4 regions of the Bacillus sp. PK6-16 genome follow, and region 1 is predicted to be linked to each of the others. Evidence: predicted binding sites of a transcription regulator. Region 1 holds the regulator's gene; each other region holds the start of a gene.
What was found. The regulator Rex, encoded in region 1, represses fermentation and respiration genes when NADH is low (regulators of the CRP and FNR family bind a similar motif). The targets are predictions, from matches to a motif close to TTGTGAAATATTTCACAA.
Positions count from the first base shown of each region.

Region 2: M1D66_RS02005 (DUF1641 domain-containing protein) is a predicted target of Rex. The motif match lies at 4,683-4,700, and genes of this name have one in related genera.
Region 3: arcA (arginine deiminase) is a predicted target of Rex. The motif match lies at 4,220-4,237, and genes of this name have one in related genera.
Region 4: adhE (bifunctional acetaldehyde-CoA/alcohol dehydrogenase) is a predicted target of Rex. The motif match lies at 5,578-5,595, and genes of this name have one in related genera.

Region 1 covers NZ_CP096511.1:5,040,114-5,047,892, forward strand. The annotation lists purine riboswitch at 81-182, opposite strand; gene guaA (glutamine-hydrolyzing GMP synthase) at 335-1,873, opposite strand; purine riboswitch at 2,038-2,139, opposite strand; gene groL (chaperonin GroEL) at 2,280-3,914, opposite strand; gene groES (co-chaperone GroES) at 3,953-4,237, opposite strand; gene M1D66_RS25780 (CPBP family intramembrane glutamic endopeptidase) at 4,628-5,377, shown strand; gene M1D66_RS25785 (YdiK family protein) at 5,374-5,565, shown strand; gene M1D66_RS25790 (redox-sensing transcriptional repressor Rex) at 5,595-6,224, opposite strand; gene M1D66_RS25795 (ABC-F family ATP-binding cassette domain-containing protein) at 6,412-7,779, shown strand, end outside.
Region 2 covers NZ_CP096511.1:416,590-424,368, reverse strand. The annotation lists gene M1D66_RS02025 (thioester domain-containing protein) at 568-1,488, opposite strand; gene M1D66_RS02020 (aldo/keto reductase) at 1,597-2,436, opposite strand; gene M1D66_RS02015 (MFS transporter) at 2,453-3,616, opposite strand; gene M1D66_RS02010 (winged helix-turn-helix transcriptional regulator) at 3,990-4,334, shown strand; gene M1D66_RS02005 (DUF1641 domain-containing protein) at 4,770-5,210, shown strand; gene M1D66_RS02000 (NAD(P)/FAD-dependent oxidoreductase) at 5,255-6,433, shown strand; gene tyrS (tyrosine--tRNA ligase) at 6,624-7,779, opposite strand, start outside.
Region 3 covers NZ_CP096511.1:4,905,016-4,912,794, forward strand. The annotation lists gene arcC (carbamate kinase) at 1-313, opposite strand, end outside; gene arcD (arginine-ornithine antiporter) at 351-1,766, opposite strand; gene argF (ornithine carbamoyltransferase) at 1,866-2,864, opposite strand; gene arcA (arginine deiminase) at 2,895-4,127, opposite strand; gene argR (arginine repressor) at 4,396-4,845, opposite strand; partial or broken gene M1D66_RS25185 (methyl-accepting chemotaxis protein) at 4,992-5,564, opposite strand; partial or broken gene M1D66_RS25190 (HAMP domain-containing protein) at 5,982-6,284, opposite strand; gene M1D66_RS25195 (amino acid ABC transporter ATP-binding protein) at 6,495-7,217, shown strand; gene M1D66_RS25200 (ABC transporter substrate-binding protein) at 7,340-7,779, shown strand, end outside.
Region 4 covers NZ_CP096511.1:1,081,652-1,089,430, forward strand. The annotation lists gene M1D66_RS05545 (peptidoglycan D,D-transpeptidase FtsI family protein) at 1-869, shown strand, start outside; gene M1D66_RS05550 (YrrS family protein) at 986-1,648, shown strand; gene M1D66_RS05555 (YrzA family protein) at 1,683-1,898, opposite strand; gene M1D66_RS05560 (class I SAM-dependent DNA methyltransferase) at 2,035-2,673, shown strand; gene mtnN (5'-methylthioadenosine/S-adenosylhomocysteine nucleosidase) at 2,688-3,383, shown strand; gene M1D66_RS05570 (O-acetylserine dependent cystathionine beta-synthase) at 3,466-4,389, shown strand; gene M1D66_RS05575 (bifunctional cystathionine gamma-lyase/homocysteine desulfhydrase) at 4,393-5,526, shown strand; gene adhE (bifunctional acetaldehyde-CoA/alcohol dehydrogenase) at 5,791-7,779, shown strand, end outside.

The sequences.
Region 1 (7,779 bases):
TCTTTTATCCCGAGAAATAAAAAGGCTTCCATTGCATATATACATGGAAGCGTTCTATAAACAAAGACAAGTTTCCCCTCATCTTTATACAAACGCCTCGTAGTCAAGCCATTTACGGTAGCTAGGTAGAAACTTTCGGGCCATATCCCCGATATTATACGACGGCATAATATTCACTTTTCGTTTGAATTACATAATCATATTAACTCGACGAAGTAGTTTTGTCAATTTAAAAACGAACAATTTTATAAAATTTTATATTTTCGTTCGTATTAATACCAAAATAAAAAAGATCCATCTATGCATAAGCAATAGATGGACCTTTTTATAAATACTATTCCCACTCAATAGTTGCTGGTGGCTTACTCGTTACATCATACACGATACGGTTAACGTGTTTTACTTCGTTTACGATACGTACAGAGATTTTCTCTAATACGTCCCAAGGGATACGTGCCCAGTCAGCTGTCATACCGTCGATAGATGTTACCGCGCGGATACCTACTGTGTAATCGTAAGTACGCTCGTCACCCATAACACCTACGCTACGCATACCAGGAAGCGCAGTGAAGTATTGCCAAATTTCACGATCTAAGCCCGCTTTAATAATTTCTTCACGTAAAATCGCATCAGATTCACGAACGATTTCTAATTTCTCTTCTGTGATTTCACCTAATACACGAATACCAAGACCCGGTCCTGGGAATGGTTGACGCCATACGATTTCATCAGGAATTCCTAGTTCAGATCCTAATACACGTACTTCATCTTTAAATAACGTATTTAAAGGCTCAATTAATTTGAACTGCATGTCTTCTGGAAGTCCACCAACGTTATGGTGAGATTTAATTGTTTGTGCAGTTGCTGTACCACTCTCAACGATATCTGTGTAAAGTGTACCTTGCGCTAGGAAGTCCATACCTTGTAATTTTGACGCTTCATCATCGAATACGTAAATGAATTCGTTACCGATAATTTTACGTTTTTGTTCTGGATCTTCTACACCTTTTAACTTGTCCATGAAGCGGTCTTTTGCATCCACTTTAATAACGTTCATATGGAAGCCTTCACTAAATGTTTTCATAACGCCTTCCGCTTCGCCTTTACGAAGTAAACCGTGATCAACGAAAATACATGTTAATTGGTCGCCGATTGCTTTATGGATTAATACTGCTACAACAGAAGAGTCTACACCACCGCTAAGTGCGCATAGTACTTTTTTGTCTCCAACAGTTTCACGGATCTTTTCTAATTCTACTTCGATAAAGTTCTCCATGTTCCATCCTTCAGAACAACCACATACGCCGAATACGAAGTTTTTAATTAAATCGTTACCGTGCTCAGAGTGACGTACTTCTGGGTGGAATTGTACACCGTATAAGTTTTTCGCTTCATTGCTCATACCAGCAATTGGGCAAGACTCACTTGTTGCGTCTACTACGAATCCTTCAGGTAAACCAGTTACTAAGTCACCATGACTCATCCATACAACTTGCTCTTCTGGAAGGTTCGCATATAATTTTGATTCGTTCTCTACTTTAAGAACAGCTTTTCCGTACTCACGGTGATTTGCACGCTCTACTTTACCACCGAAGTGTTGCGTCATAAGCTGCATACCGTAACAAATACCGAAGATTGGTAAACCTAGTTCAAAGATTTTTTCATCACAATGTAATGCACCTTCACCGTATACACTATTTGGTCCACCAGAGAAAATAATCCCTTTTGGATTCATTGCTTTAATTTCTTCTGCAGTAATTGTATGTGGATGAAGTTCACTGTATACACCGAACTCACGAATTCGACGTGCTATTAACTGATTGTATTGACTTCCAAAATCTAAAACGATAATTGTATCGTGTTGTTTCTTCAAAATAATCACCCCAACGTTAGTTCTCGTATATAAATATTTTCACCAATTTGGCGAAAAGCATTACCAATATAATAAAAAAAGCCAGTCCTCCGCCTCTAGTCTCATAACAAAGAAAAGGCAGGGGTCTGGCTTTATAAAGAAAGATAGTCTCCGCTCTTTATAAATATAAGACACACTGCCTTCATAGTCAGGTTGTTTACGGTAACCCGGTAGAGACTCTCAAACCATATCATTGAGGATATATGAAGGATCGTTTTATATTATCTTCCTAGATTCTAACAATGAAGTATCAATATGGTCAAGAGAGAAAGCGACAAAATTCTACAGAAATTCATTTCCTTTTCTAAAAAACATAAAAAAACATCCATTTCTATATAGAAATGGATGTTTTTTAGGACAAACGGAATTACATCATTCCGCCCATACCGCCCATGCCCATGCCGCCCATGTCAGGCATTGCTGGTGCATTTGGTTCTGGCTTGTCAGCAACTACAGCTTCAGTTGTTAAGAACATAGCTGCAACAGATGCTGCGTTTTGAAGTGCAGAACGAGTTACTTTAGCTGGATCTACGATACCAGACTCAAGCATGTTAACCCATTCGCCAGTAGCTGCGTTGAAACCAACGCCTACTTTTTCGCCTTTTAGACGCTCTACAACTACAGATCCTTCTAGACCAGCGTTGATTGCGATTTGACGAACTGGCTCTTCTAGTGCGCGAAGTACGATGTTGATACCTGTTGCTTCGTCGCCTTCAGCTACGATAGAAGCTACTTTTGTGTATACGTTCATAAGTGAAGTACCACCACCTGCAACGATACCTTCTTCTACTGCTGCACGAGTTGAGTTAAGTGCATCTTCAATGCGAAGTTTGCGCTCTTTTAACTCAGTTTCAGTTGCTGCACCTACTTTAATTACTGCTACGCCACCTGCTAGTTTAGCAAGACGCTCTTGTAATTTTTCACGATCGAATTCAGAAGTTGTTTCTTCTAATTGCGCACGGATTTGACCGATGCGAGCTTCGATTTGTTCTGTGCTTCCTACACCTTCAACTACAGTTGTGTTTTCTTTTGTAACAACAACTTTACCAGCGCGTCCTAAAGATTCAACTGTAGCAGATTTTAAGTCACGACCTAATTCTTCAGTGATTACTTCGCCACCTGTTAAGATTGCGATATCTTCTAGCATTGCTTTACGACGGTCACCAAATCCAGGAGCTTTAACAGCTACTACGTTGAATGTACCACGAAGTTTGTTCACTACTAATGTAGCTAAAGCTTCGCCTTCAACATCTTCAGCAATGATAAGAAGTGGTTTACCTTGTTGTACCACTTGCTCTAATACTGGTAAGATTTCTTGAATGTTAGAAATCTTTTTGTCAGTGATTAAGATGTATGGGTTATCAAGAACTGCTTCCATTTTGTCAGAATCAGTAATCATGTAAGGAGATGCATATCCACGATCAAATTGCATACCTTCTACTACGTCTAATTCTGTTGTGAATCCTTTAGACTCTTCTAAAGTAATAACGCCGTCGTTACCAACGCGCTCCATTGCTTCAGCGATTAATTGACCTACTTCTTCGTCAGCTGCAGAAATAGCAGCTACTTGTGCGATAGAAGATTTGCCTTCGATTGGTTTAGAAATCGTTTTTAATTCTTCAATTGCAGCAGTAACAGCTTTTTCGATACCTTTACGAAGACCCATTGGGTTCGCACCAGCTGTTACGTTTTTAAGACCTTCACGAATCATAGCTTGCGCTAATACAGTTGCAGTTGTTGTTCCGTCACCAGCTACGTCATTTGTTTTGCTAGCAACTTCTGCTACTAATTTCGCACCCATGTTTTCGAATGCATCTTCTAATTCGATTTCTTTTGCGATTGTTACACCATCATTTGTAATAAGTGGTGAACCAAATTTTTTCTCAAGTACAACGTTACGACCTTTTGGTCCAAGCGTAACTTTTACTGCGTTTGCAAGAGTGTCGACACCGCGAAGCATCGAACGACGTGCTTCTTCACTAAATTTAATATCTTTTGCCATAATAATTGACCCCCTTGGATTTTTTAAGATTTATATAATTAACCGATAACTGCTAAAATGTCACTTTCACGTAAAATCAAGTAGTCTGTACCTTCATATTTCACTTCAGTACCTGCATATTTTGAGAAGATGATAAGATCACCTGCTGCTACCTCTAAAGCAACACGCTCACCATTTTCAAGCACTCGACCAGTACCTACTGCAACAACTTTACCCTCTTGTGGTTTTTCTTTTGCGGTATCTGGTAATACGATACCACTTGCTGTTTTTTCTTCTGCTTGAACAAGCTCAATTACAACGCGATCACCTAATGGCTTTAGCATGAACAATAACCTCCTCATTTTGTTATGTAAATTTTATTTATTAGCACTCAAGTCATCCGAGTGCTAACACACTTATAATAATAAATAATCTCAATTTCTTTTGCAAGTAAAAAAATCATAATTTTTTCGCAAATTACTATATAAACTTTCTATATAGAATACTGCCTTTACTATATGAATCGTTGTTTCCCCTACTCGTATGTTACAATATGAAAGACACCCTAAGTTGTTTTCGCTAAACGCACAACTTTTTCCTGTCTCTTACTTCAATTTCAAATATGTATTAAAAAAAAATCATAATTCGGATGAAAGTTTATATCGTAGATAACATATTTACATGTTATCCTACCTCATCTCATACACTAGAGTTAGAAAGGATGGTTAAACCATTTGAAGAAACAATACTGGTGGATTATCGTTACATACATTTTAATGCAGTTATCTGGCGTTGTTGGATTACCACTTCTCCTAAAAACAGGACTCTATGATAATAGAGGATTTACCATTGAAGAAAAAGGACAAATCATAACGGGACACTGGGCAATCATTAGCTTCTTTATTGCATTATGTATCGTGCTTTGGTTACTTAGAACAGATATTCGTGACAGGCATTTAGATCCAATGCGCTCTTCTGTTCCAGCTACTATTGGATGGATTTTTATCGGGTTCTTCTTAGCAATCATCTCACAATCCATTGCAGGTATGATTGAAATGTATGTATTTGGGGTTCCACGTGAATCTGAGAATACAGACAGACTGATGGACATCGCAAGAACGATACCTTGGTTCCTTATTGTTGTATCTATAATTGGACCTATCTTAGAAGAAATCGTATTTAGAAAAATTCTATTCGGCACGCTTTATAAGAAGTTTAACTTCTTTATCGCAGCTATCATTAGTTCGCTTGTATTCGCAGCAATTCATTTTGATTTTACTCACTTATTGGTATACACTGCTATGGGGCTCGTATTCGCCTTCTTATATGTGAAGACGAAACGTATTATCGTTCCGATTGCAGCTCATGTTGCGATGAATACATTAGTCGCTATTGGGCAAATTTTTATGAGCAATGAACAAATTCAAGAAATGATTAAAGAAGCTGAAAAAATGCAAGGCTTTATCGGAGGATTTTTTGTATGAGAAACTCACCATTGTTCATGGCTGCACTATACTTCCTTCTTGGATGTATCTTTACACGCTTCGCCATTACGAACGTGACAGATACAATCTGGAATATGTGGACAATACTATTTGCAGTTATGGCAACAATTGATTTTAATTTGGCACTTCGCCTTATATTAGTTAAATTCACAAAGAAGAAACAATAATAAAACGCAGAGGTCGCTTCCTCTGCGTTTTATTGTGGATAGTTTTTCAAAAAGTAAACTAATGTTTGTAACTCTACAGCTAAGTCAATATGATGAATTCTAATATTCTCTGATACGTTTAATCGCGCTGGTGTGAAATTCAAAATACCGTGCACGCTTGTTTCAGCTAATCTATCTGCTACAGCTTGCGCTACTGTAGCCGGTACTGTTAATATTGCCACTTGTATATCATTTGATAATCTCTCTTCTAATTCATCTAAATGATATACAGGAATGCCCCCGATTTCTGTTCCAACTTTCTCTTCACTAACATCAAATGCCATTTCAATTTTTGTATTATTGTTTTTCGTGAAATTATAATGTAAGAAAGCGGTCCCTAAATTACCTACTCCAATAAGTGCTACACGTGTTATATCATCTTGATCAAGTGTTTCGCGGAAAAATGATAATAAATAATTTACGTTATATCCATATCCCTTTTTCCCTAACGCTCCAAAATACGAAAAATCTCTTCGTATTGTTGCGGAATCTACTTTTACTGCCTCACTCAATTCGGCCGATGAAACACGCTGCTTACCAGAAAGAGATAAGTTTTGGATAAATCGATAGTATAGAGGCAATCTTTTAGCAGTGGCTTGTGGAATCTTTTGCTGATCCATATGACCTCTCCTCTCTTCCTATCTTTATTCATATACTTTAATCAAATACAGAAGTTTAGCACTCATTAAATTCCTTGTATAATAAAGAGAAGAAGTATTCTCTCTTTATTTTAAACTATACACTATTTTTAGTATGATTGAGAAATATAAACATGGCAAAGTTAAGAAATTATTTGAGGTGAAAACATTGATTTTATTACAAGTAAACGCGCTTTCGAAATTATACGGTGCAGAAACGATTCTTGCAAACATAAAATTGGAAGTACAAACAAAAGATCGTATCGCATTAGTTGGAAGGAATGGAGCAGGAAAATCTACATTATTAAAAATTATCGCTGGTGAATTATCTCATGATGGTGGCGAAATTATAAAACCGAAAGATGTCTCAATCGGATATTTAGCTCAAAATACTGGACTAGAAACGTCTTTAACAATTTGGGATGAAATGCTAACCGTCTTTACCCATTTACAGCAAATGGAGACAAAACTCCGAAGGCTTGAGCAAGAAATGGGAAAAGAAGAAAACTTTTCAAACGAAGCTACATATGAAAGATTGTTAGCTGATTATGACCAATTACAACTCAATTATAAAGATCAAGGTGGATATCAATATGAAGCGGATATTCGCTCCATTTTAAGCGGCCTTGGCTTCCCAGTTGAAACGCACCAGACGACGATCTCTACTTTAAGCGGCGGGCAAAAAACAAGATTAGCTCTCGGGAAATTATTATTAACAAAACCAGACTTACTTATTTTGGACGAGCCTACAAACCATTTAGACATCGAAACATTAACATGGCTTGAGCAATATTTGCAAGGTTATCCTGGCGCAATATTAATCGTCTCACATGACCGTTATTTCTTAGACAAACTCGTTACACAAGTATATGAAATTTCGAATAAAGAAAGCAGACGATTTGTTGGTAACTACAGTAAATATTTAGACTTAAAATCAGCATTATATGAGCAAGAAATGAAACGTTACGAAAAACAACAAGATGAAATCGCAAAACTTGAGGACTTCGTTCAAAAGAATATAGCTCGCGCTTCTACAACGAAACGTGCTCAAAGTCGCCGTAAACAACTAGACAGAATGGAATTATTAACGAGACCATTAGGGGATTCTAAGTCAGCATCATTCCACTTCGATATTGAAAAACAAAGTGGAAATGATGTTTTACAAGTAAATGATGCAACCATCGGCTATGATGAAAACCCTATAATTGAACATGTAACTATGCGCTTAACTCGCGGAGATAGTGTTGCTTTAGTTGGTCCAAACGGAATTGGGAAATCCACATTGTTAAAATCCATTGTGAATAAGTTACCACTATTAAATGGTGATGTTTCTTTCGGATCAAATGTATCTGTTGGTTATTATGATCAAGAACAAGCAAACTTAACATCTTCTAAACGGGTTTTAAATGAACTATGGGATGAATATCCACTGCAACCGGAAAAAGAAATCCGTACTATACTTGGGAATTTTTTATTCACAGGAGATGATGTACTGAAACCAGTATCTTCCCTTAGTGGTGGACAAAAAGCTCGATTA
Region 2 (7,779 bases), 680 kb from region 1:
GTGTCCCCTGTTCCTTTATTTAGAGAAACTATCCTATATATCCATTTAATAAAAAATCCTATTATTTTTATAAAAACATTTAATGAATAGACTAACACCTCGCGCACCTGTATCAATTACTACCGCATTCCTCCCTATGTATTCGCTTTCTTACATTGTAAAATTTTTATGTAATATGCCCTCCTCACTTCTCTCTATTTATGATGAGTTCTCTTCGTACATAAAAAGAGAATAGTAAAAGATACACTTTAGTATTGTCATCTATACATCTAAAAATAAAAATAGTAATAGAATCTTACATTTTCTTCATATATGACCATCTATAGGTAGTTTTTCCAACTGAATTGTACACGCTTTACACTTTGTTTGATAGCCTCTCTAATTAGAATAATGTTACAATTTCGTGAATAAAATCCATTTATTGTAACGTTTGGATTTATCTATATTTTATTATTTTTAAATACTTTTTCAAACGTTAAAATAGTGTTTCACTCGATTAATTATTATTTTGATATATCTTTAAAGAATTCATATGAAAAAGCATTGGCATATACCAATGCTTTTTCATTATCTCTTTTGATTCGGTTTATGCGGTTCATTTGGAGTATATGGCTTATTTGGTTTATTTGGAGCCTCAGCCTTTTTCCAACTTACCGCTAACTCTGGACTTGTTTTTTCTTCACTACGCTCAAGTAATACTACTGCATTTTGAATAGTCGGTGTACCTTTATGCGCAATCCCTTGTAATTTCGTTAAATTTCCTGATACTTTAAAGCTAAATCCACCAGCTGGTGTTTGTTTCGGAATTAAAATGCGGAACTTTTCTCCTACATTAAATTCTGTTTTTGTTTCGCCTTTTTCATTTGCAAATTTCACGCCCGCTGGTGCACCTGTTGCTTGCACTTTATACGTTCCGCTTTTTGCATTTGTTTCTACTGTATATAAGCCTGTTTCAAAGAAATCATTTTTTAAGACTGCTTCTTGTTCTTCTGTAGGAGTTACACTCATCGTAATTTCTTGTAGTTCTTCACTAGCACTTGCTTTTGCAACGATATCTTTCGTTACCTTTTCTACATTTTTATTACGGAAATCTAAATCATTAATATCGATTTGTTTTAACGCATTCCACACTGCAAGCTGCGTTGCGTAATGCGCCTCTCTCCAATCAGATACCCCTAATTCTTGTGGACTCTTTTGTGGATATCCATTCAATAGTACACGATACACATTAATATCCACTTTCCCCATTTCCGGTAAGTCTTGACCGCTTGGAGATTTCAAATCGACATTTAAGCAAAAAGCAATTTTTCCATCTGCCGTTTTAATAAGCTCTGTTCGGATTGGTTTCTTCTTTGACTTACTATAACTCCAATCCATTTGATACTTTGTATGGTCCATAACTTCTGCAAATGCTTTTTGAAGCGGGAATAACACAAATAAAACACTTAAAAACATAGCTAAAATCTTGAACGATTGCTTTATATTCATGTTTACAGCCCCTTATAACAAACTTAATACTAAGTAGTATTTAATTAGAAACTATTTTTATGCACAAAAAAAGAGTGCTTTTACGCACTCTTTTTTCTTACCTTAATCTTAGAAATCGAAATTATCAGGATCTGGACCAACGCGGTGATTTTGATTTAACGCATCGATTTTTTCCATATCTTCTTTCGTTAATTCAAAGTTAAATACATCAGCGTTTGCAATAATACGGTGTTCTTTCGTTGATTTCGGAATTGTGATTACTCCATTTTGAAGATCCCAACGTAAAATAACTTGAGCTGTTGTTTTACCATGTTTCTCAGCAATTGCTTGTAATGTTTCGTTATCTAATAATTGACCTTGCATTAATGGTGACCATGCTTCCATTTGAATACCTTGTTCTTTACAGAAAGCTTGTAGTTCTTTTTGTGTTAAACGAGGGTGGTATTCTACTTGGTTAATCATTGGTTTAATTTCTGCATCTTTCATTACATCTTGTAAGTGATGGATTTGGAAGTTACTTACACCAATTGCACGTACGCGCTTTTCTTTATAAAGTGTTTCTAGCGCTCTCCATGTATCTTTATATTTTCCTTCTGAAGGCCAGTGAACAAGATATAAATCTAAATAATCTAGTCCTAATTTTTTTAGACTCTCTTCGTATGCAGCGATTGTTGTTTCATACCCTTGATCTGCGTTCCATACTTTTGAAGTAATAAATAATTCTTCTCTTGCAATACCAGTCGCTTCAATACCTGCACGAATTCCTTCACCTACAGCTTTTTCATTTCCGTAAATTGCAGCTGTATCGATGCTGCGGTATCCTGCTTTAATTGCTGATTTAATTGCTTCTACAAGTTCTGGTCCTTCTTCTACTTTAAATACACCTAAACCGAACCAAGGCATTTCTACACCATTACTTAATACTGTTTTACTTTGTAAGTTTTTCATTTTATTTTCTCTCCTTTTATTTTACTTGATCTCGTTTTTCTAATGACATACTCCACGCTGTTAAAATAACAGCGGCTACTACCATAAGGCCACCTACCCAAGCAGTATGGATTAATCCTAAAGAATTCGTTACAAGGCCACCTATATAAGAACCTAAAGCGATTCCCCCGTTAAATGCGGCAATATTAATTGCTGAAGCAACATCAACCGCACTCGGAACAAAGCGCTCTGCCAATATAACTACATATACTTGTAGCCCCGGAACATTCATAAATGCGAATAGTCCCATGAAAATAATTGTGATTAATCCAGCTACTTTAAATGGCGCTGTAAATGTTAAAACAAATAATATAATTGCTTGAATAAGGAACATGTAAAATAGCGCTCGAATCGGATTATGATTCGATAATTTTCCGCCGACCATATTCCCTATCGCAATGGCGATTCCATACACTAATAAAATGATAGTGACAGTACTCGCTTCAAACCCTGTTACTTCTTGTAATAGCGGTGATAAATACGTAAATGTTACGAATGTACCGCCGTATCCAAGTGCAGTAATAATGAAAACAAGTAATAGTCTTCCATTTTTAATTAGTTTGAATTGATCACGAAACGATACAGGTACACCATTTTTTAAATTAGATGGGACTAGTATGCTGTTTGCGATAAAAGCAATAATTCCAATTACGACAATCGCCATAAATGACGCTCTCCAGCCAAACTCTTGACCGATAAACGTTCCAATTGGCACACCTGTAATAGTTGCAACTGTTAATCCAGTAAACATAATCGCAATTGCGCTAGCACGTTTATTCTCTGGTACGATCGCAGCCGCAATTGTAGATCCTATCGACATAAACACACCATGTGCAAACGCAGATACAATCCTTGCGATAATTAATACAGTGAAGCTTGTTGCTAATGCCGCAATACCATTACCAATAATGAAAATAACCATAATCCACATTAATAATGTCTTTCTCGACATACTAGCCGTTAACGCTGTTAAAACAGGAGCTCCTACTGCCGCCCCTAACGCATATAGGGAAACAGTTAAACCAGCTGTTGTAACAGAAACATTTAAATCTTTTGAAATCGATGGTAATAAACCGACACTAATAAACTCGGTCGTACCAATCCCAAACGCACTAATTGCTAGTGCTAATAAAGCAAACATACTTCTTCGATTTGTCTGAACTTCCGAAGATGGTACTGTATATGAACTCAATTGAATTCCTCCTTATTACAAGAAATCCAATCATAATAGTGTGATAAAAAGGCCCTTTTATCTTCTAAAAAATATATTTAATCTCTACAAATGCTATTATGAATGGTTTCATTCTTTTTTTGAAGAACGCACTTTAAAGTACTATAGGCACTAAAAAGTAACATAGTCACTTTTTGGTACCGTACTACTCATTTGCCTCTTACATGTGCTATTATGAAACATATTTAACATGATAAAAAGTACGTACTTTAAAGTGCTATAGGTACTAAAAAGTAACATTTGTATGATTTAACTTATTTTACTCACAAAGGGAGGATTTCATATGAAGAAATACAATATTCCTGTAGAGGCGACTTTAGAAGTTATCGGCGGCAAATGGAAAGTTGTTATCCTTTGTCACTTAACGAAAGGTACAAAGAGAACGAGTGAACTAAAACGTTCCATGCCTGGTATTACACAAAAAATGTTAACACAGCAATTACGTGAATTAGAAGAAGACGGCGTTATTCAAAGAAAAGTATACAATCAAGTCCCGCCAAAAGTAGAATATTCTCTTACTGATTACGGTTGGTCTTTAGAATCCATTCTTGATTCTCTTTGTTCTTGGGGCGAATGCCATCTTGAAAAAGAAGGTAACACATCGATGCTAATTGCGGAAGGTGAATAATAGGAAAAAGGAAAAAACGAACATGAATTTGTTCGTTTCTTCCTTTTTTTCTATATATATATGTACATTTCTAACTGAAACAAAATATTTTATACGCTTTCATACCTTGTCAGCACTACGTTATACACTCAATATCAAATAATTAGGAATCATTTTTATGTTAACATAGGTGTATATAGTATATAATATAGGATATATATTATATACACTTTCCGGTAACGGAGCTTTTCCATTATGCGGACAAGCCATGTATCGGACAGTTCATAAATAATAAGTAAGACGTTATGGTTTTAGATTTATGTTTGCAGCTTACTTGCTGTCATAAATTTAAAGGCATTTTATTGTGTTTTGTGAAACTTTGTATAAAGTTTCGTAACCGTTTACTATCTTACTTATCAAAAATAAGAGTATTGCTATCGTAAAGGAGAATTGGAGATGCCAGAAACTATGACTCAAACAAAGCCAGAACAAGAAACTGTACAAATTTCTGCTAGCCAAGGACAACTTGATGTACTTGATCAGTTGTTAAAACCTGAGGTACAAGAATCATTAACAACACTAGTAGAACAGCTTCCAAAATTAACTGAGCTTGTTAACATTTTAACTAAGTCTTATGACTTCGCTCAAACTGTTGCTACTGATGAAGTATTAAAAAGCGACACTGTTGGTGCAATCACAGAGCTTGTAGAACCTGTAAAAGATACAGTGAAAAGCATGGCTGCTACTGCAATCGAAGCGAAAGATCGTGCTGACGAAAGTAACGAAGTTATCGGCCTGTTCGGTCTTTTAAAATTATTAAAAGATCCACAAGCACAAAAAATGTTCCGCTTTGTGAACGCATATCTTCAAATTAGTGCAGAACGTAACAATAAATAATTTAACTTATAACAACAATTAGTAAAGACGGGGGATATCATACTATGTCAAAACAAATTGTCATCTTAGGCGCTGGTTATGGCGGTCTTCTTGCCGCTTTAAACGTACGTAAATATTACAGCAAATCAGAAGCACAAGTTACAGTGATTAACCAATACCCAACACACCAAATCATCACTGAACTACACCGCCTTGCAGCTGGTAACGTGTCTGAGCAAGCAGTTGCAATGCCACTTACAAAGCTTTTCAAAGGGCAAGACATCGACCTTAAAATTGCAACAGTTGAGTCATTCTCAGTTGATAGCAAAGAAATCAAATTAGCTGGCGGCACTACTTTATCTTACGATGCACTTGTAGTTGCTTTAGGAAGTAAAACTGCTTACTTCGGTATTCCAGGACTAGAAGAAAACAGCATGGTATTAAAATCTGCTGCTGATGCAAATAAAATCTACAAACACGTTGAAGACCGTATTCGTGAATACGCGAAAACGAAAAACGAAGCTGATGCTACAATCGTAATCGGTGGTGGCGGATTAACTGGCGTTGAGCTAGTTGGTGAGCTTGCTGACATTATGCCTAAACTTGCAAAAAGCCACGGCGTAAATCCAAAAGAAGTGAAACTTCTTCTTGTTGAAGCAGGTCCAAAAATCCTTCCAGTATTACCAGATCACTTAATCGAACGTGCAACTACTAGCCTAGAAGCGCGCGGCGTTACATTCTTAACTGGTCTTCCTGTAACAAACGTTGCTGGCAACGAAATCGACTTAAAAGACGGTCAAAAACTTGTTGCTAACACATTCGTTTGGACGGGCGGCGTACAAGGTAACCCATTAATCGGTGAATCAGGTCTTGAAGTTAACCGTGGACGTGCAACAGTTGATGCATACCTACAATCTACTTCTCACAAAGACGTATTCGTTGCTGGAGACAGCGCTGTTGTCTTCGCTCCAGACGGACGTCCATACCCACCAACTGCACAAATCGCTTGGCAAATGGGTGAGTTAATTGGATACAACTTATACGCAGCACTAGAAGGCAAAGCATTAGAAGAGTTCGCACCTGTAAACTCTGGAACACTTGCTAGTCTAGGACGTAAAGATGCGGTTGCTACAATTGGAGCAAGCAATACTCCACTTAAAGGCTTACCAGCATCATTAATGAAAGAAGCAAGTAACGTTCGTTACTTATCACACATTAAAGGTCTATTCAGCTTAGCTTACTAATCTGAATATAAGCCCGAATCATGCCCTGCATGGTTCGGGCTATTTTTATCCGTAATTTTCTCTAACTTATTTATTCGTCAAAAGAATAATATAACCCTTTTAATTATCTAAATTTACTGATTATTTTATGTCCAAATTGTGTATACGAAAGGATGGAAGTATTCTTCCTACTCCCATCCTTTCACACAAACTATTCACCTAACTTCACAAGGCTGTAGTTCTTCTTCCCTTTACGAATAATAATAAATCTTCCATCAAATGAATTTTCTACAGTAACATCCGTACCCACATCTGTTACTTTCTCACCATTCATAGAAATCGCACCATTATTAATGTCTTCGCGTGCTTGTCGTCTAGATGGTTCAATTCCTAAATCGACTAGCCACTCTACGATGTTTTTCGTCTCTTTTGAAGACTGGAATGTTGGCATTTCTTTAAAGCCTTGTTCAATTTCATCAGCTGTTAACGATTTAATATCTCCGCTAAATAACGCTGCTGTAATTTTCTCAGCTTGCAGGAACGCCTCTTCTCCATGAACAAATTTCGTCATTTCTTCTGCTAACACTTTTTGCGCTTCACGTTTATGAGGTTCCGCTTCTACCTTCGTTGCTAATTCATCAATACGCTCTTTCGTTAAGAACGTAAAGTATTTCAAGTATTTAATTACGTCACGGTCATCTGTATTTACCCAGAACTGGTAAAATTCAAACGGTGTCGTTTTTTCAGGATCAAGCCAAACCGCACCACCTGCTGATTTACCAAACTTCGTACCGTCCGATTTTAATAATAACGGAATCGTTAATCCGAATACTTTCGCCTCATGACCTTCTAACTTACGAATTAAATCTAAACCACTCGTAATATTTCCCCATTGGTCACTACCACCAATTTGAAGTTGAACATCCTCTTTCGTGTATAAATGATGGAAGTCCATCGCTTGCAAAATTTGGTACGTGAATTCCGTGAAAGAAATACCTGTATCTAAACGGCTTGCTACAATATCCTTCGCTAACATGCTATTGATGCTAAAGTTTTTCCCGTAATCACGTAAAAACTCAATAATATTTATTTCATGTGTCCAATCATAGTTATTTACCATCTTCACTTCGCTATTTCCACCAAAATCAAATAGCTTTTTCATTTGTACTGTTAACGCATCTACATTATGCTGAACCACTTCTAACGTTTGAAGTTGACGCTCTGATTGTCGTCCACTCGGATCACCAATTGTTCCTGTTGCCCCGCCAATTAAAATAACAGGATGATGACCAGCTAATTGGAATCTCTTCATCATCATAAACGGAATCAAATGTCCAATATGCATACTATCACCAGTCGGATCAACT
Region 3 (7,779 bases), 140 kb from region 1:
TTATATTCCGTTTTTTCAATGCCTTTTCAATTGCATTTTCCATCCAATATCCAATCATCCCTTGGCTCATTGCCCCACAAGTATCTAATGGCATTGCAGGTGTCTTTTCCGTTTCTGCAGCTTTTTGCTGTAATAAAATATTCCCCACTTGTGGGCCATTTCCATGCGCAATTACTATATCCACATCATTTTCCATTATTTTCACAAGTTGTTCTGCCGTTTTTTCCAACGCTTCTTGCTGCGCTCCCGCAGTAGCTTCTCCAGACTGTATCGCATTTCCCCCTAGTGCAACTACAATTTTTCTTCGTGCCATATTCCAGCCCTCCAGTTGATTTCGCTTTCACAGCGCTTTATAAAGTAATACTGCCTGTAATTAATCCATAAATCGCAAAGAATGCTAAAGCACCAATTGCTACGGATGATGCTAATTCCACTCGAGTAAATATTTGCTTCGAACTCTTTTGCTTTTGAACATTGTAAAAAATAAAAATACCTGGCGCATATAAAGTCATTGTTAATAATAAATACTCTAAACCGGCTGCATAAACTAACCACACGCCATAAATACTTGCGATCAAGCCAATTATTATATTTTTATTTCGATCTGCTTCTTCAGACTTTAAGCTATGCTTCAGTTGATAAAATGCTGAAAAAGCATATGGGATTAAAATAGCTGAAGATGCTAAAGAGAATGCAAAGTTATACGCCTGATCAGAAACGACGAATGTTAACAAGAATATTTGTATTAAACCATTTGTTATCCATAATGAATTTACTGGAGCCTTATTTTTATTTTCTTTTGCGAACCATTTGGGAAATACTCCATCTTTAGCCGCTAAATATGGAATTTCAGAAGCGAGCAAAGTCCAACCTAACCAAGCACCTAATACAGAGATAACTAAACCTAAATTAATAAAGATAGCACCCCATTTTCCAACAACACTTTCAAATAAATAAGCCATAGCCGGATTTTTCAAACCTGCAATATCTGCTTGCTGCATAAGTCCAAGAGACAATAATGTGATTAAAATGTAAATGATGAGTGTACCAATTAAGCCAATAACGGTTGCTTTCCCTACATCACTTCTATTTTTTGCTCGACTGGATAAAACAACAGCTCCTTCTACCCCAATAAATACCCATAAAGTTACAAGCATTGTACTTTTAACTTGGCTGCCAACTGCTCCCCATGAAAAAGAACCAGTTTGCCCCCAAAATCCATCTAAGAACGTATCAATATGAAACGCAAAGATTCCTATGACAATAAATACAAATACAGGTACTAATTTTGCGATTGTAGTTACTAAATTCACAAGGGCTGCTGATTGAACTCCACGTAAAATTAACATGTGAACACACCATAATAATACGCTTGCACCAATAATGGATTCTACATTTTGACCGCCTTCAAAGATCGGGAAGAAATATCCTAATGAAGAAAACAATAATGTACCGTAAGCTACATTCCCAAGCCAAGCAGATAGCCAGTATCCCCACGCACTATTAAACCCCATAAAATTACCAAACCCTGCTTTTGCATAGCTAAAAATACCACCATCTAAATCTGGCCGTTTTACAGTTAGATTTTGAAAAGATAATCCGAGTGCAATCATCCCAATTCCTGTTATAACCCAGCCAATAATAATGGCTCCAGCACCAGCACCTTTTGCCATATCACTCGCTAAATTAAAGGCTCCACCGCCAATCATAGACCCAACTACAAGAGCCGTTAGTGTAAACAACCCTAATTTCTTATCTTCACCCATTCCACTCACCTCTCTTAAATTGCAATAACAATACAAAAGCAATAGTGAATGATCGTGTCTAAAGGAGGAGAAAGAAGAAAGGAAGACTCCCTTTCTTCTTTACTCCATGTTTCCTAAAGTAGCTGCCATAACCGCTTTAATTGTATGCATTCTATTTTCAGCTTGATCAAATACTTTTGAATGTTTACTGCGGAATACTTCGTCAGTTACCTCCATTTCTTTCAACCCATATTTCTCATAAACTTCTTCGCCATACATCGTTTCAACATCATGAAATGCAGGTAAACAATGTAAGAAAATTACGTTTTCATTCCCTGTTGCTTTAATCATTTTCATATTTACTTGATAAGGTTTCAATAACTCGACACGTTCAGCAAATTTTTCTTCTTCCCCCATAGACACCCATACATCTGTATAAATTACATCTGCACTTGCAACAGCTTCTTCCACATTACTTGTTATCATTACTTGTTCATTATATTTTTTTGCTAAATCAATTACTTCTTGTGCAGGCCATAAAGATTCCGGTGTACAAATACGTACATCCATTCCAACGATTGCTCCACCAACTAGTAAGCTATTAGCAACATTATTTCGCCCATCGCCAACGTAAACGAGCTTCACATTTTTCAATTTCCCTATATGTTCTCTAATTGTTAATAAATCTGCTAGTGTTTGTGTTGGATGCCACATATCTGTTAATCCATTCCAAACTGGCACACCAGAATTTTGTGCTAAAGATTCTACAGTTTCATGATTAAATCCACGAAACTCAATTCCGTCAAACATACGCCCTAACACTTTTGCTGTATCCTCTACAGATTCTTTTTTCCCAAGTTGAATATCACCTTTCCCTAAATATTCAGGATTTGCCCCTAAATCTGTACATGCTACTGTAAATGCACAACGCGTACGAGTAGAAGTTTTTTCAAATAAGAGCGCTACATTTTTACCTTCTAAATAATGATGCGGGATACCATTTTTCTTTTTCTCTTTTAATTCTGCTGCCAAATCTAGAAAATATAACAATTCTTCTTGTGTAAAATCTTTTTCTGCTAGAAAGCTTCTTCCTTTTAAATTTGGTCTAGTCATTAACATAATTCATCCCTACTTTCTCCGTTATTTATACTAAATATCTTTACGAACAATTGGCATACTCATGCAACGTGGACCCCCACGACCACGAGATAATTCCGAACTTAGCACCTCAATCACTTCTATACCGTGTTCACGTAATAACGTATTAGATACATAGTTGCGATCATATGTAACAACTACACCTGGCGCAATTGCTAATGTGTTCGAGCCATCATTCCATTGTTCACGAGCAGAAGCAATTACATCTCCTCCTCCACATGGAATAAGAACTAATTCACTTAAGCCTAATACCTCTTTTAATGCTTCCATTAAAGAAGTACGATGTGTAATTTTAAGAGTTTCCTCATCTGATCCTTTTTCTAAAATATAAATATTCATATTCCCTTTTGGCCCTTGAATGGCTGGGTGAATTGTAAACTTGTCATAATCAACCATTGTAAATACTGTATCTAAATGCATAAATGCTCGACATTTTGGAATTTCTATTGCTAACACTTTCTTAATTTTATTTTGTCGGCTAAAGAGATTTTTAGCTAAACGTTCAATTGCTTTAGCTGAAGTACGAGCAGATACTCCAATCGCAATTGTTTCTTCATTTAAAATTAGCTCGTCGCCACCTTCAATTGGAAATTTATAATCACGATCTAACCAGATTGGTACATTATGCTTTGCAAATCTTGGATGATATTTAATGATGTACTCCATGAATAATGATTCACGTCTACGCGCTGGTTCTCTCATCTTATTTATCGTTAAGCCATCGCCCACGCTAGCTGCTGGATCACGAGTAAAATATAAATTAGGCATTGGATCTAAGTAAAACGGATAGTGATCTTCCATTAATTCATATAAATGTGTCTTCTTACTTGTTTCAATTTCGTTTTTCCGTACACCGCCCATAATTTTTTGAATTAATTCTTCATTTGAAAAGGAAAGTAAATATTCTTTTAAAGTTTGATGTGCAACATTTACGTCGGCCTGTCCTTCTTTTAAAATACGATCAACAAATTCTTCTCGAAGTTTTTTATCTACTAACGCCTCAGCGGCTAGTTTTTCTAAATAAAGAACTTCAACACCCCGATTGCGTAACGTTTGTGCAAAATAATCATGCTCTTTTTGAATAATTGGTAAGTATGGAATATCGTCAAATAATAATTGCTGCAAATAATCTGGCGTCAAGTTTTCCACTTCTTTACCCGGTCGTTTTAATAAAACCGTTTGTAATTCCCCAATTTCTGAAGTAACATGTATCGGATGTTTCATTTGTTGTACCTCCTTTTAAATATGTTTGATGTCTTACAAGTACATAATAAATGCTCTGTACTTTCATCTTTGTGAAAGCATCCACATTATCATTGTGAAATATTAAACAAGTTATTTTTTTAAAATCATACGAATATGTATTTTTATAACAAACTATCTTGCTTTCTCAATAAAAAATACATATATTACGCATATATGTTGAATATTTAACTTCCGTATTTAAACAAAAATCCTGTTTTTAATTTTATTAAAAACAGGATTTTTGCATCTAAATAATTAAATTTAATCTTTCTTCTATAATCTCCCTATCTGATTTCGACTGTGAAATTATAAGGCATGTATCATTTCCACATATACATCCTATTTTTTCTTTCCAATCTAACTCATCAAATAAAACACCAATAACATGTGCATTACCAGGTAATGTTTTAATAACCATTAATTGATCTACACAATCAATTTTTACAACAACTTCTCGTAATTTTTTCTTTAACTTTATATCAGTTTGTAAATGCTCTTCTGAGAAAACTTTATATATCATTAATCCTTCTTGAGAAGGTACCTTCGTTAAGTTTAACTCACGAATATCGCGAGAAACCGTAGCTTGTGTTACTAATACATCTTTTTTTGCTAACAATTCTACTAATCTTTCTTGCTTATCTATTTCATACTCCTTTACAAATTGTTTAATTAACCGTTGTCTTTTTTCTTTTTTCATAAAAGACACCCCTTTTAATATTATAGCTCGCTATAATTTTCATCCGAAAGGGACAGAACAGAATGTTGCGGAAACGTTCATAGTTTAACTGTAAATATTAAATCAAGCTAAATAAAAAAGAGAAGAACAATATTCTGTTCTTCCTTTTACATTGAAAATCGTTCAATTGTTTGTTTCAAATCAGTTGCTTGCTTCTCTAAATCCTTTAATAATTGATCGATTACTATCATATTTTTAGATTGTTGTAGCGTCACACGTGCTACTTCTTGCGAACCAGCTGACGTTTCTTCAGCAATTGCTGCTACAGCTTTTGTTTGTGCTCCTGTTTGATGAATGTGGCTCACTTGTTCATTCATATAACTACTAATTTGCTGAGTTGCATCGGCTACTTCCATAACACTTGATGACATTTCTTTTAAAATTAATTCCGTAGCTTCCCCACGTTTCGCCTCTTCTTTAGCTATTTTCACTTGTTCTGTCATTTTCATTGCAACTTGTTGTACTTCATCTTGCATATTCCGTAATAACTGCGATATGTTTCTTGCAGAATGATCACTTTCATCAGCAAGTTTACGTACTTCTTCCGCAACAACCGCAAAGCCTCTTCCATGCTCTCCTGCGCGAGCTGCCTCAATAGAAGCATTTAGTGCTAATAAATTCGTTTGGCTAGCAATCGCACTCACAACAGACACAATATGTTCTACTTGTTTCATTCGTTCTTCTAACTTCTGTACATTTTGCATTGAATCTTCATTTTCTTTTGCCAATGTTTGAATACCTTGAATTAAAGACGTAAAGACACGAGTACTATGCCCTAAAGCTTCAACCATTTCTGAAGACAATGTATCAGACTGCTTCGCTTTTTCTTCTACTTCACTTGCAATAGAAGTCGTTGTATCAACAGCAGAAACAATTGCTTGAATTGATGCCGCTGATTGCTCAGCGCCTGAAGAAATCTCTGCAAGTGTCTCAGATACACCTTGCGCTTGTCTCGTTGCTTCGCCTGTTTGTTTTCTAATCTGCTGTACTTGATTATTTGTATACGAAAATGTTGTATCAATATTTTTTACCATGCCCCTTAAGTTTCCTAACATCATATTAAATGCAACACTTAAAGATTTAATTTCATCATCTGTCTTCGGTAATGGAACATCTTCACGAATATCACCCTCAGCTGCTTTTCTTGCCGCTTCCTCTAACTTGCGAAGCGGTTTAATTAAAAATACGGCTGCTCCATATGCTAAAATTCCAGACCATACTACCCCTAATAACATAACGATAATATTATATACAGTTTGACTTACATAACTTTGAAAATAATCGTATATCACGTAAATAAAAAATATACTTGTTGAATATGTAATGAAAGCTAAAACTGTAGTGAATAGCATAAGTTGTGTACGTAATCCAAAAGAAAATGTTTTTCTTTCTTTTTCCATCTTCCCTTTCCCCCTTTTTATAAGCAATATAAATACTACCTATATATTATTATCCATATTTTCATTATAGAAGGATATAGAGATTTTAAAAAATATTATTTCTTTGAATATCAAATTGTACGAAAAAAATAAAGGATTCTGACAATTTATGACTAATAACAGAAATACGGGGCAACATTTGTAAAATATATTTTTAACTGGGGGTTTTGTATGATTCAAGTTCGAAATCTAGTAAAATCATTCGGTTCACTTGATGTGTTAAAAGGAATTGATTTAGAAGTAAAAGAAAAAGAAGTTGTTGTTTTAATTGGTGCCAGTGGTTCTGGTAAAAGTACATTACTTCGCTGTCTTAACTTTTTAGAAATGTACGATGAAGGCGAAATTCACTTACAAGGTGAGCGAATTGACCCAAAGCATTCAAATTTAAATAAAGTCCGTGAAAATGTCGGTATGGTTTTTCAGCACTTTAACCTCTTTCCTCATATGACCTCACTAGAAAACATCATAGAAGCACCTATTCACGTAAAAAAATTAGAGAAAGCAAATGCAAAGGATATTGGAACTCAACTTCTCCAAAAAGTCGGCCTTCAAGATAAAGCGGATGTAACTCCTCATCTTCTTTCAGGTGGTCAAAAACAGCGCATTGCCATTGCACGAGCTCTTGCAATGAGCCCTAAGATTATGCTATTTGATGAGCCTACCTCAGCTTTAGACCCTGAACTTGTTGGAGAAGTATTGCAAGTTATGAAAGAACTTGCTGAAGAAGGGATGACAATGGTTATTGTTACTCATGAAATGAATTTCGCAAAAGATGTAGCTGATCGCGTCATCTTTATGGATGATGGAAAGATTGTAGAAGATGCTCCGCCAGCACAATTCTTTTCAGCTCCATCACATGAACGGGCAAAACAATTTTTACGCAACGTTTTATAATGTAACTTTTGTTTCAAACGAAAAGGAATACATTCATACGGTGCACAACTGATCATCCAAATAAAATATTTCAATAACATACTAAAAAACCATCCGTATGATCAATATATAGGAGGGGTTTTATGAAAAGAAAACTATTAACCATTGTTGCTAGCATTACACTATGCACATCTTTCATACTAGGAGCTTGTAGCAAAGAAAGCTCTACTACTTCATCAAATGGTGAAAAAGAATTTCGCTATGCGATGAGTGGATTATACAAACCTTTTAACTATAAAGAAAATGACGGCAAACTTGTCGGTTTTGATGTAGAAATCGGTGAAGCTCTTGCTAAAAAGATGAACATGAAGGCTACGCCAGTTACAAACCCATGGGAAACGCTGATTCAAGGTCTTCAAGCGAAGAAATATGATGTAATACTGGGTAGTATGGCAATTACAGAGGAGCGCTTAAAAGCTGTTAGTTTCTCAAATCCGTACTATCGCTCTGGCGCCCAAATTTTTGTAGCTAAAAAGAATAACGCTATCTCTTCTCCAGAAGATTTAAAAGGTAAGAAAATTGG
Region 4 (7,779 bases), 1.3 Mb from region 1:
TTGAAAATCAAATGTTAACGCCACATTTTCCAGGCTCTGTTTTTAAAACAGTAGTTGCAGCTGCAGTCATTGATCAAAAAGTAAATTTGTTTAATCGGACATTTAACTGTAATAAAGATTTATATGGTGAAAACGACCCGCAAGTTAGGATGGGTACGCTTAACTTTAAAGAGAGCTTTGCTAGGAGCTGTAACAGGACATTTTCCGAGTTAGGTAACGAGCTATTACAAAAGGATAGGACGGTGTTAGAAACATACGTAGCAGCTCTAGGAGCAAATGAAAAGGTTGGATGGAAAGGCTCTGTATTTCATACACCTCATTTTGAGCAAATGTCAGAAGAGAAAGGCACTACTATTTGGGGGAATGAAGAAAATAAAAGTAATAAAAAAGCGGTAGAACAAACAGCGATTGGACAGAAAGATGTACGTATATCACCTCTAGCAATTGCCAATATGATGGCGACGATTGCGAGGAATGGAGAAAAGATGGAAGTGAAAGCTGTTGAAAAAATAGTATATAAAAATGGAGCGGATTTTTTTACATTTGAGAGCCATACGTTAAATGGAAAACAGCTTTCGTATGAAACAGTGAAACCATTACAAGAGTTATTAAGAGGCGTTGTAACAAGGGAGAAAGGAACAGGAACGGCATTCCGTTCGTTGCCACTAAGTGTCGCTGGAAAATCCGGGACAGCGCAAACGGGGAAAGGGACGAGGGTGAATCGCTGGTTTGCAGGTTATTTTCCGTATGAGAATCCAAGATATGCTTTAGTTGTTGTTGATCTAGAGACTGATAGCAAAGTGAATAAAGTTACACCTATTTTTAAAGATATGGTGGGAGCAATCTATCAATTGGAGAATGAAAAGTAATCTTGCAATTTATAATGAAATGTCTTCATTTCATGAAAATATCATTGTAAATGTTCAACCTTTCTAGATTTAATGTTACAATAGCAATTAGGAAAAACTGCATGGAGGTTTGGAGAATGGCAGGAGGATCAAGATTCCAACAGAAACAACAAAAACGTCGTCAAAACGGTGTTTTAAATATTGCAATCGCTATTGTATTACTATTAGTAGCTATTGTAGCATATCAATTGTTCGTTCCTAGTACGAAAGAGCAAGCATCTTCTACTGATAAGAAAGTCTCTCAACAAACAACAAAGAATGAGAAAGCTGGAAAATCAGAAGATAAAGAATCTGCTAAGAAAAAAGAAAAAGAACAAGAGCAAGCAGAAGCTAAGAAAAAAGCTGAAGAAGAGAAGCTAAAGGCTGAAGAAGAACAGAAAAAAGCTGAAGAAGAAGCGAAAGCTAACGAGAAAGTATCAGCTGAAAAAACTGTATCTAAGGCAAAAGAGGCTTACACAAAACCTTCTTGGAAAGCTGTAGGAACAGAACAAGGTTCATCACCGGCGATGACGTTTAAACAAGGGTCATCAGATTGGAATGAGATGCAAAGTGCAATTGCTGCAGGTGTTGAGATACCGAAAGAGCAATTAGTATTCCATTTTGTTGGAAGAGACAAAACTGGAAAGAGCAAAGCTTATGGTGATGTTCAAGATAAGCAAAGTGGGAAAAGATATTACGTAAATATTGATTGGGTAGACAATGAGGGCTGGAAACCAGTACTTGTTCAAACTCTAAACTAAAAAAGAGAAGCTCCTTAGGAGCTTCTCTTTTTTGTTAACGCAATTTCTTTAATTTAAAATGAACAACCGCGCTATAATACGGTCTTTTGCTTTCAGGATCCATAACCATTTGATGAGAGATGTGATGAACTTCAAGCATAAGTGCTTTATTATTATCAATTTGTTCACTAATTTTTCGTTCTAAAGAAGCTAAGTCTCCCGCTTCAAAAAACTCTACTTTATCTTCTAACATTTCAAAGGTAAATGACATGAAGACGGCCCCTCTCCTATGTAATCAACTATAGTGTAACAAAGAAAAGAAGGAAATACCATGTACATTTCAATTGACATTTTTAGAAAGAGGGAATATCATACTGATAAAACCGATAAGAAAAAGGGGAATTTTTATGGGTACAGAATTTAATGGTTTATTTGATGAGTGGGCTCATACGTACGACTCATTTGTACAAGGCGAAGATATACAATATAAAGAAGTTTTCGCCCATTATGAGGACATTCTAGAGGATGTAGTTAACAAGTCATTTGGTAATGTATTAGAATTTGGTGTCGGTACAGGTAATTTAACAAATAAATTATTACTTGCTGGCCGCACAGTTTACGGTATAGAACCGTCGCGTGAAATGCGCATGATTGCAAAAGAGAAATTGCCAAAAGAATTTTCAATTACAGAGGGTGATTTTCTTTCGTTTGAAGTTCCAAATTCAATTGATACCATTGTAAGCACCTATGCATTTCATCATTTAACAGATGATGAAAAAAATGTAGCGATTGCGAAGTATAGTCAATTGCTAAACAAAGGTGGTAAAATAGTGTTTGCTGATACGATATTTGCAGATCAAGATGCATATGATAAAACTGTTGAAACGGCACAAGAAAGAGGTTTCCACCAGTTAGCAAACGATTTGCAAACGGAATACTATACACGTATTCCAGTTATGCAGACTATTTTTGAAAACAATGGCTTCCATGTAACATTCACGAGATTAAATCATTTCGTTTGGGTAATGGAGGCAACTAAGCAATAGAAAGAGGGATTAGATTGAGAATTGCTGTAATTGGAGCAATGGAAGAAGAAGTACGTATTTTACGTGACAAATTAGAACAAGCAGAAACAGAAACGGTTGCAGGTTGTGAATTTACGAAAGGGCTATTAGCAGGGCATGAAGTAATCTTGTTAAAGTCTGGTATTGGTAAAGTAAACGCAGCGATGTCAACGACAATTTTATTAGAAAAATATAAGCCTGAAAAAGTAATTAATACTGGTTCAGCTGGTGGATTCCATCATTCTCTAAACGTTGGTGATGTAGTTATTTCCACTGAAGTTCGTCACCATGACGTAGATGTAACAGCATTTAACTATGAATATGGTCAAGTACCAGGAATGCCGCCTGGATTTAAAGCTGATGAGGCGTTAGTTGCATTAGCTGAGAAATGTATGCAGGCTGAAGAAAATATTCAAGTTGTAAAAGGTATGATTGCAACAGGGGATTCATTTATGAGTGATCCGAACCGCGTTGCAGCCATCCGTGATAAATTTGAAAATCTTTATGCGGTAGAAATGGAAGCAGCAGCTGTTGCACAAGTATGCCACCAATATGAAATTCCGTTTGTTATCATTCGCGCACTTTCTGATATTGCTGGTAAAGAATCAAATGTTTCATTTGATCAGTTTTTAGATCAAGCAGCTCTTCATTCTACAAACTTTATCGTAAAAGTGTTAGAAGAGTTAAAGTAATGTAACAAAAAGGCAACTGTCTCATATAAAGAAAATACATACAGTTGCCTTTTCTTTATTGGCAAACAAGGGGGAGAACACGATGAATGTATATCGTGGAGTTCATGAGTTAATTGGTCATACACCAATTGTAGAAATTACTCGTTTTTCACTTCCGAAAGGGGTCCGTTTATTTGCAAAGCTTGAATTTTATAATCCAGGCGGAAGCGTTAAGGATCGTTTAGGAAGAGAATTAATCGAAGATGCGCTAGAAAAAGGGCTTGTTACCCAGGGTGGAACAATTATTGAACCGACTGCTGGGAATACTGGTATTGGACTGGCACTTGCAGCATTAGAACATGATTTACGTGTCATTGTTTGTGTACCAGAGAAATTTAGTATTGAAAAACAAGAATTAATGAAAGCACTAGGTGCAACTGTCGTGCATACACCGACTGAGCAAGGAATGACCGGTGCAATTGCTAAAGCAAAAGAGTTAGTAAATGAAATACCGAATTCATACTCTCCAAGTCAGTTCGCAAATGAGGCAAATCCTCGTGCATATTTTAAAACATTAGGACCTGAACTGTGGGACGCATTGAATGGAGAGATTAACATATTTGTTGCTGGAGCAGGAACTGGCGGTACGTTTATGGGGACTGCATCTTACTTGAAAGAAAAAAATATAGATATTAAAACAGTTATCGTAGAGCCAGAAGGATCTATTTTAAATGGTGGTAAGGCTGGTTCACATGAGACCGAAGGAATTGGACTGGAATTTATCCCCCCATTTTTGAAGACATCTTATTTTGATGAAATTCATACGATTTCTGATCGAAATGCATTTTTACGAGTGAAAGAATTAGCGCAAAAAGAAGGACTTCTCGTTGGAAGCTCTTCAGGAGCAGCATTTCATGCGAGCTTACTTGAGGCAGAGAAGGCAGCACCAGGTACAAATATTGTAACCATTTTTCCAGATAGCAGTGAGCGCTATTTAAGTAAAGACATATACAAAGGATGGGAATAAAAAATGAGAGCAAAGACAAAGTTAATTCATGGTATTCGCATAGGAGAACCTTCAACTGGGTCTGTAAACGTACCGATTTATCAAACAAGTACGTACAAACAAGAAGCAGTTGGTAAGCATCAAGGATATGAATATTCACGTACAGGTAACCCAACACGTGCAGCATTAGAAGAAATGATTGCTGTATTAGAAAATGGGTATGCTGGATTTGCATTTGGTTCAGGAATGGCTGCTATTACAGCGACAATTATGTTGTTCTCAAAAGGTGACCACGTTATTTTAACAGATGATGTTTATGGCGGAACATACCGCGTTATTACGAAAGTATTAAACCGTTTCGGTATTGAGCATACATTTGTAGATACAACAAACTTAGAGGAAGTTGAAGAAGCGATTCGTCCAAATACGAAAGCAATTTATGTGGAAACACCAACGAACCCACTACTAAAAATTACTGATATTAAGAAAATATCTACTCTTGCTAAAGAGAAAGACTTATTAACAATTATTGATAACACATTCATGACGCCATATTGGCAGTCGCCGATTTCTTTAGGGGCAGATATTGTGCTTCATAGTGCAACGAAATATTTAGGAGGTCATAGTGACGTAGTTGCAGGTCTAGTAGTTGTAAATAGCCCACAACTAGCAGAAGATCTTCACTTTGTACAAAACTCAACAGGAGGTATTCTTGGGCCGCAAGATAGCTTCTTACTACTTCGTGGTTTAAAAACATTAGGAATTCGTATGGAAGAACATGAAACGAATTCACGCGCTATTGCTGAGTTCTTAAATAATCATCCAAAAGTAAATAAAGTATATTACCCAGGTCTTGAATCACATCAAAACCACGAGTTAGCAACAGAACAAGCAAATGGATTTGGGGCAATTATCTCATTTGATGTAGATAGTGAAGAGACATTAAATAAAGTACTTGAGAAATTGCAGTACTTTACACTTGCTGAAAGTTTAGGAGCAGTAGAAAGTTTAATTTCTATTCCATCTCAAATGACACATGCATCAATCCCAGCTGATCGCCGCAAAGAATTAGGAATTACAGATACATTAATTCGTATTTCTGTCGGTATTGAAGATGGTGAAGATTTAATTGAAGATTTAGCACAAGCGCTAGCATAATAAAAAAACGCACTGCTCTATATTAGCAGTGCGTTTTTTTATTACGTTATTTTGTGAAATATTTCACAAAATAGACATACACAAACGAAATGATTTCATGTATATTGAATTCAGGAAATGTTACTCACGAACAAACTTGTGAAACATTTCACAAACAATGAAATTCATGTAGGAAAGCATCTCTATTTTTTTATGTTAATTGGGACTTATTTTGACCTATAGGGACATATAAGGACCGTGATAGTAGAATAGGAGGAAATTTACATGGTAGTCAAAGAGAAAGTTGTAAATGAAATGCAGGAAGTAAAAAAGATGATTGATACGCTAGTAAATAATGGTCAACAAGCTTTACAAGCATTAGAAAGTTTTACACAAGAGGAAATTGACAACATTGTTCATGAAATGGCATTAGCAGGTGTTGATCAACATATGCCGCTAGCAAAATTGGCAGTTGAAGAAACTGGCCGTGGTGTATATGAAGACAAATGCATTAAAAATATTTTTGCCACTGAATATATTTGGCATAGTATAAAGCAAGATAAAACGGTAGGAATTATTCAAGAAGATTCTCATGAAGAAATAATAGAAATCGCGGAACCTGTCGGTGTAGTAGCTGGGGTAACGCCAGTAACGAATCCAACGTCGACAACAATGTTTAAAGCGTTAATTGCGATAAAAACAAGAAATCCAATTATTTTCGCGTTTCATCCTTCCGCACAAAAATGTTCTGTGGCAGCGGCGAAAACAGTATATGATGCAGCGATGAAAGCTGGTGCACCAAAACACTGTATTCAATGGATTGAAAGACCGTCTGTTGAAGCGACGAAACAATTAATGAACCATGATGGTGTAGCACTCGTTCTAGCAACTGGAGGCGCTGGTATGGTGAAATCAGCTTACTCTACTGGAAAACCAGCGTTAGGCGTTGGGCCTGGTAATGTACCGTGTTATATAGAAAAATCAGCACATGTAAAACGAGCTGTTAATGATTTAATTTTATCGAAAACATTTGATAACGGTATGATTTGTGCATCGGAACAAGCAATCATTGTCGATAAAGAAATCTATGATGATGTTAAAACAGAAATGATTGAAAACAATTGTTACTTTGTAACAGAAGAAGAAAGAAAAAAATTAGAAAAGCTTGTTATAAATGAAAATACATGTGCAGTAAATAGTGATATTGTAGGGAAATCAGCACAGTATATTGCCGATTTAGTTGGGATTACTGTTCCTGAACATACAAAAATGCTTGTAGCTGAAATTCAAGGTATCGGAGCAGCATATCCGTTATCTCGTGAGAAACTGAGTCCAGTATTAGCTTGTGTGAAGGCGAATTCATTAGAAGAAGGATTTACATATTGCGAAGAAATGTTGAACCTAGGTGGTTTAGGACATTCAGCAGTTATCCATTCTACAAATAAAGATGTGCAAAAGCAATTTGGGTTACGTATGAAAGCTTGCCGTCTCATTGTAAATGCACCTTCATCACAAGGTGGAATAGGGGATATATATAATGGATTTATTCCATCACTTACACTTGGTTGTGGTTCATACGGAAAGAATTCAGTTTCCCAAAATGTAACAGCCACTCATTTATTAAATATAAAAAGGCTGGCAAATAGAAAAAAGAATATGCAGTGGTTCAAATTGCCACCAAAAATTTATTTTGAAAAACATGCTACAGCTTATTTAGCAAATATGCCTAACATTTCACGTGCATTTATTGTAACGGACCCTGGAATGGTTGAACATGGCTATGTCGATACAGTCGCGCACTATTTAAACAAGCATGCAAATGATGTGAAAGTTGAAGTTTTCTTTGAGGTCGAACCAGATCCATCAGATGAAACTGTTTTTAAAGGTGCGGAAATGATGAGAAGCTTTAAGCCAGATGTAATTATCGCACTTGGTGGTGGTTCAGCTATGGATGCAGCAAAAGGAATGTGGTTATTCTATGAGCATCCAGAAACGACATTCTATGGCATTAAACAGAAGTTTTTAGATATAAGAAAACGTACATGTAAATATCCGGAATTAGGAAATAAGGCGCAGTTTGTTGCGATTCCAACGACATCAGGAACGGGATCAGAAGTGACACCATTTGCGGTTATTACAGATAAGAAAAATAATATAAAGTATCCGCTTGCAGATTATGAATTAACACCAGATGTAGCAATTGTTGATCCGCAATTTGTAATGACAGTACCACCACATGTAACAGCAGATACTGGTATGGATGTTTTAACACAT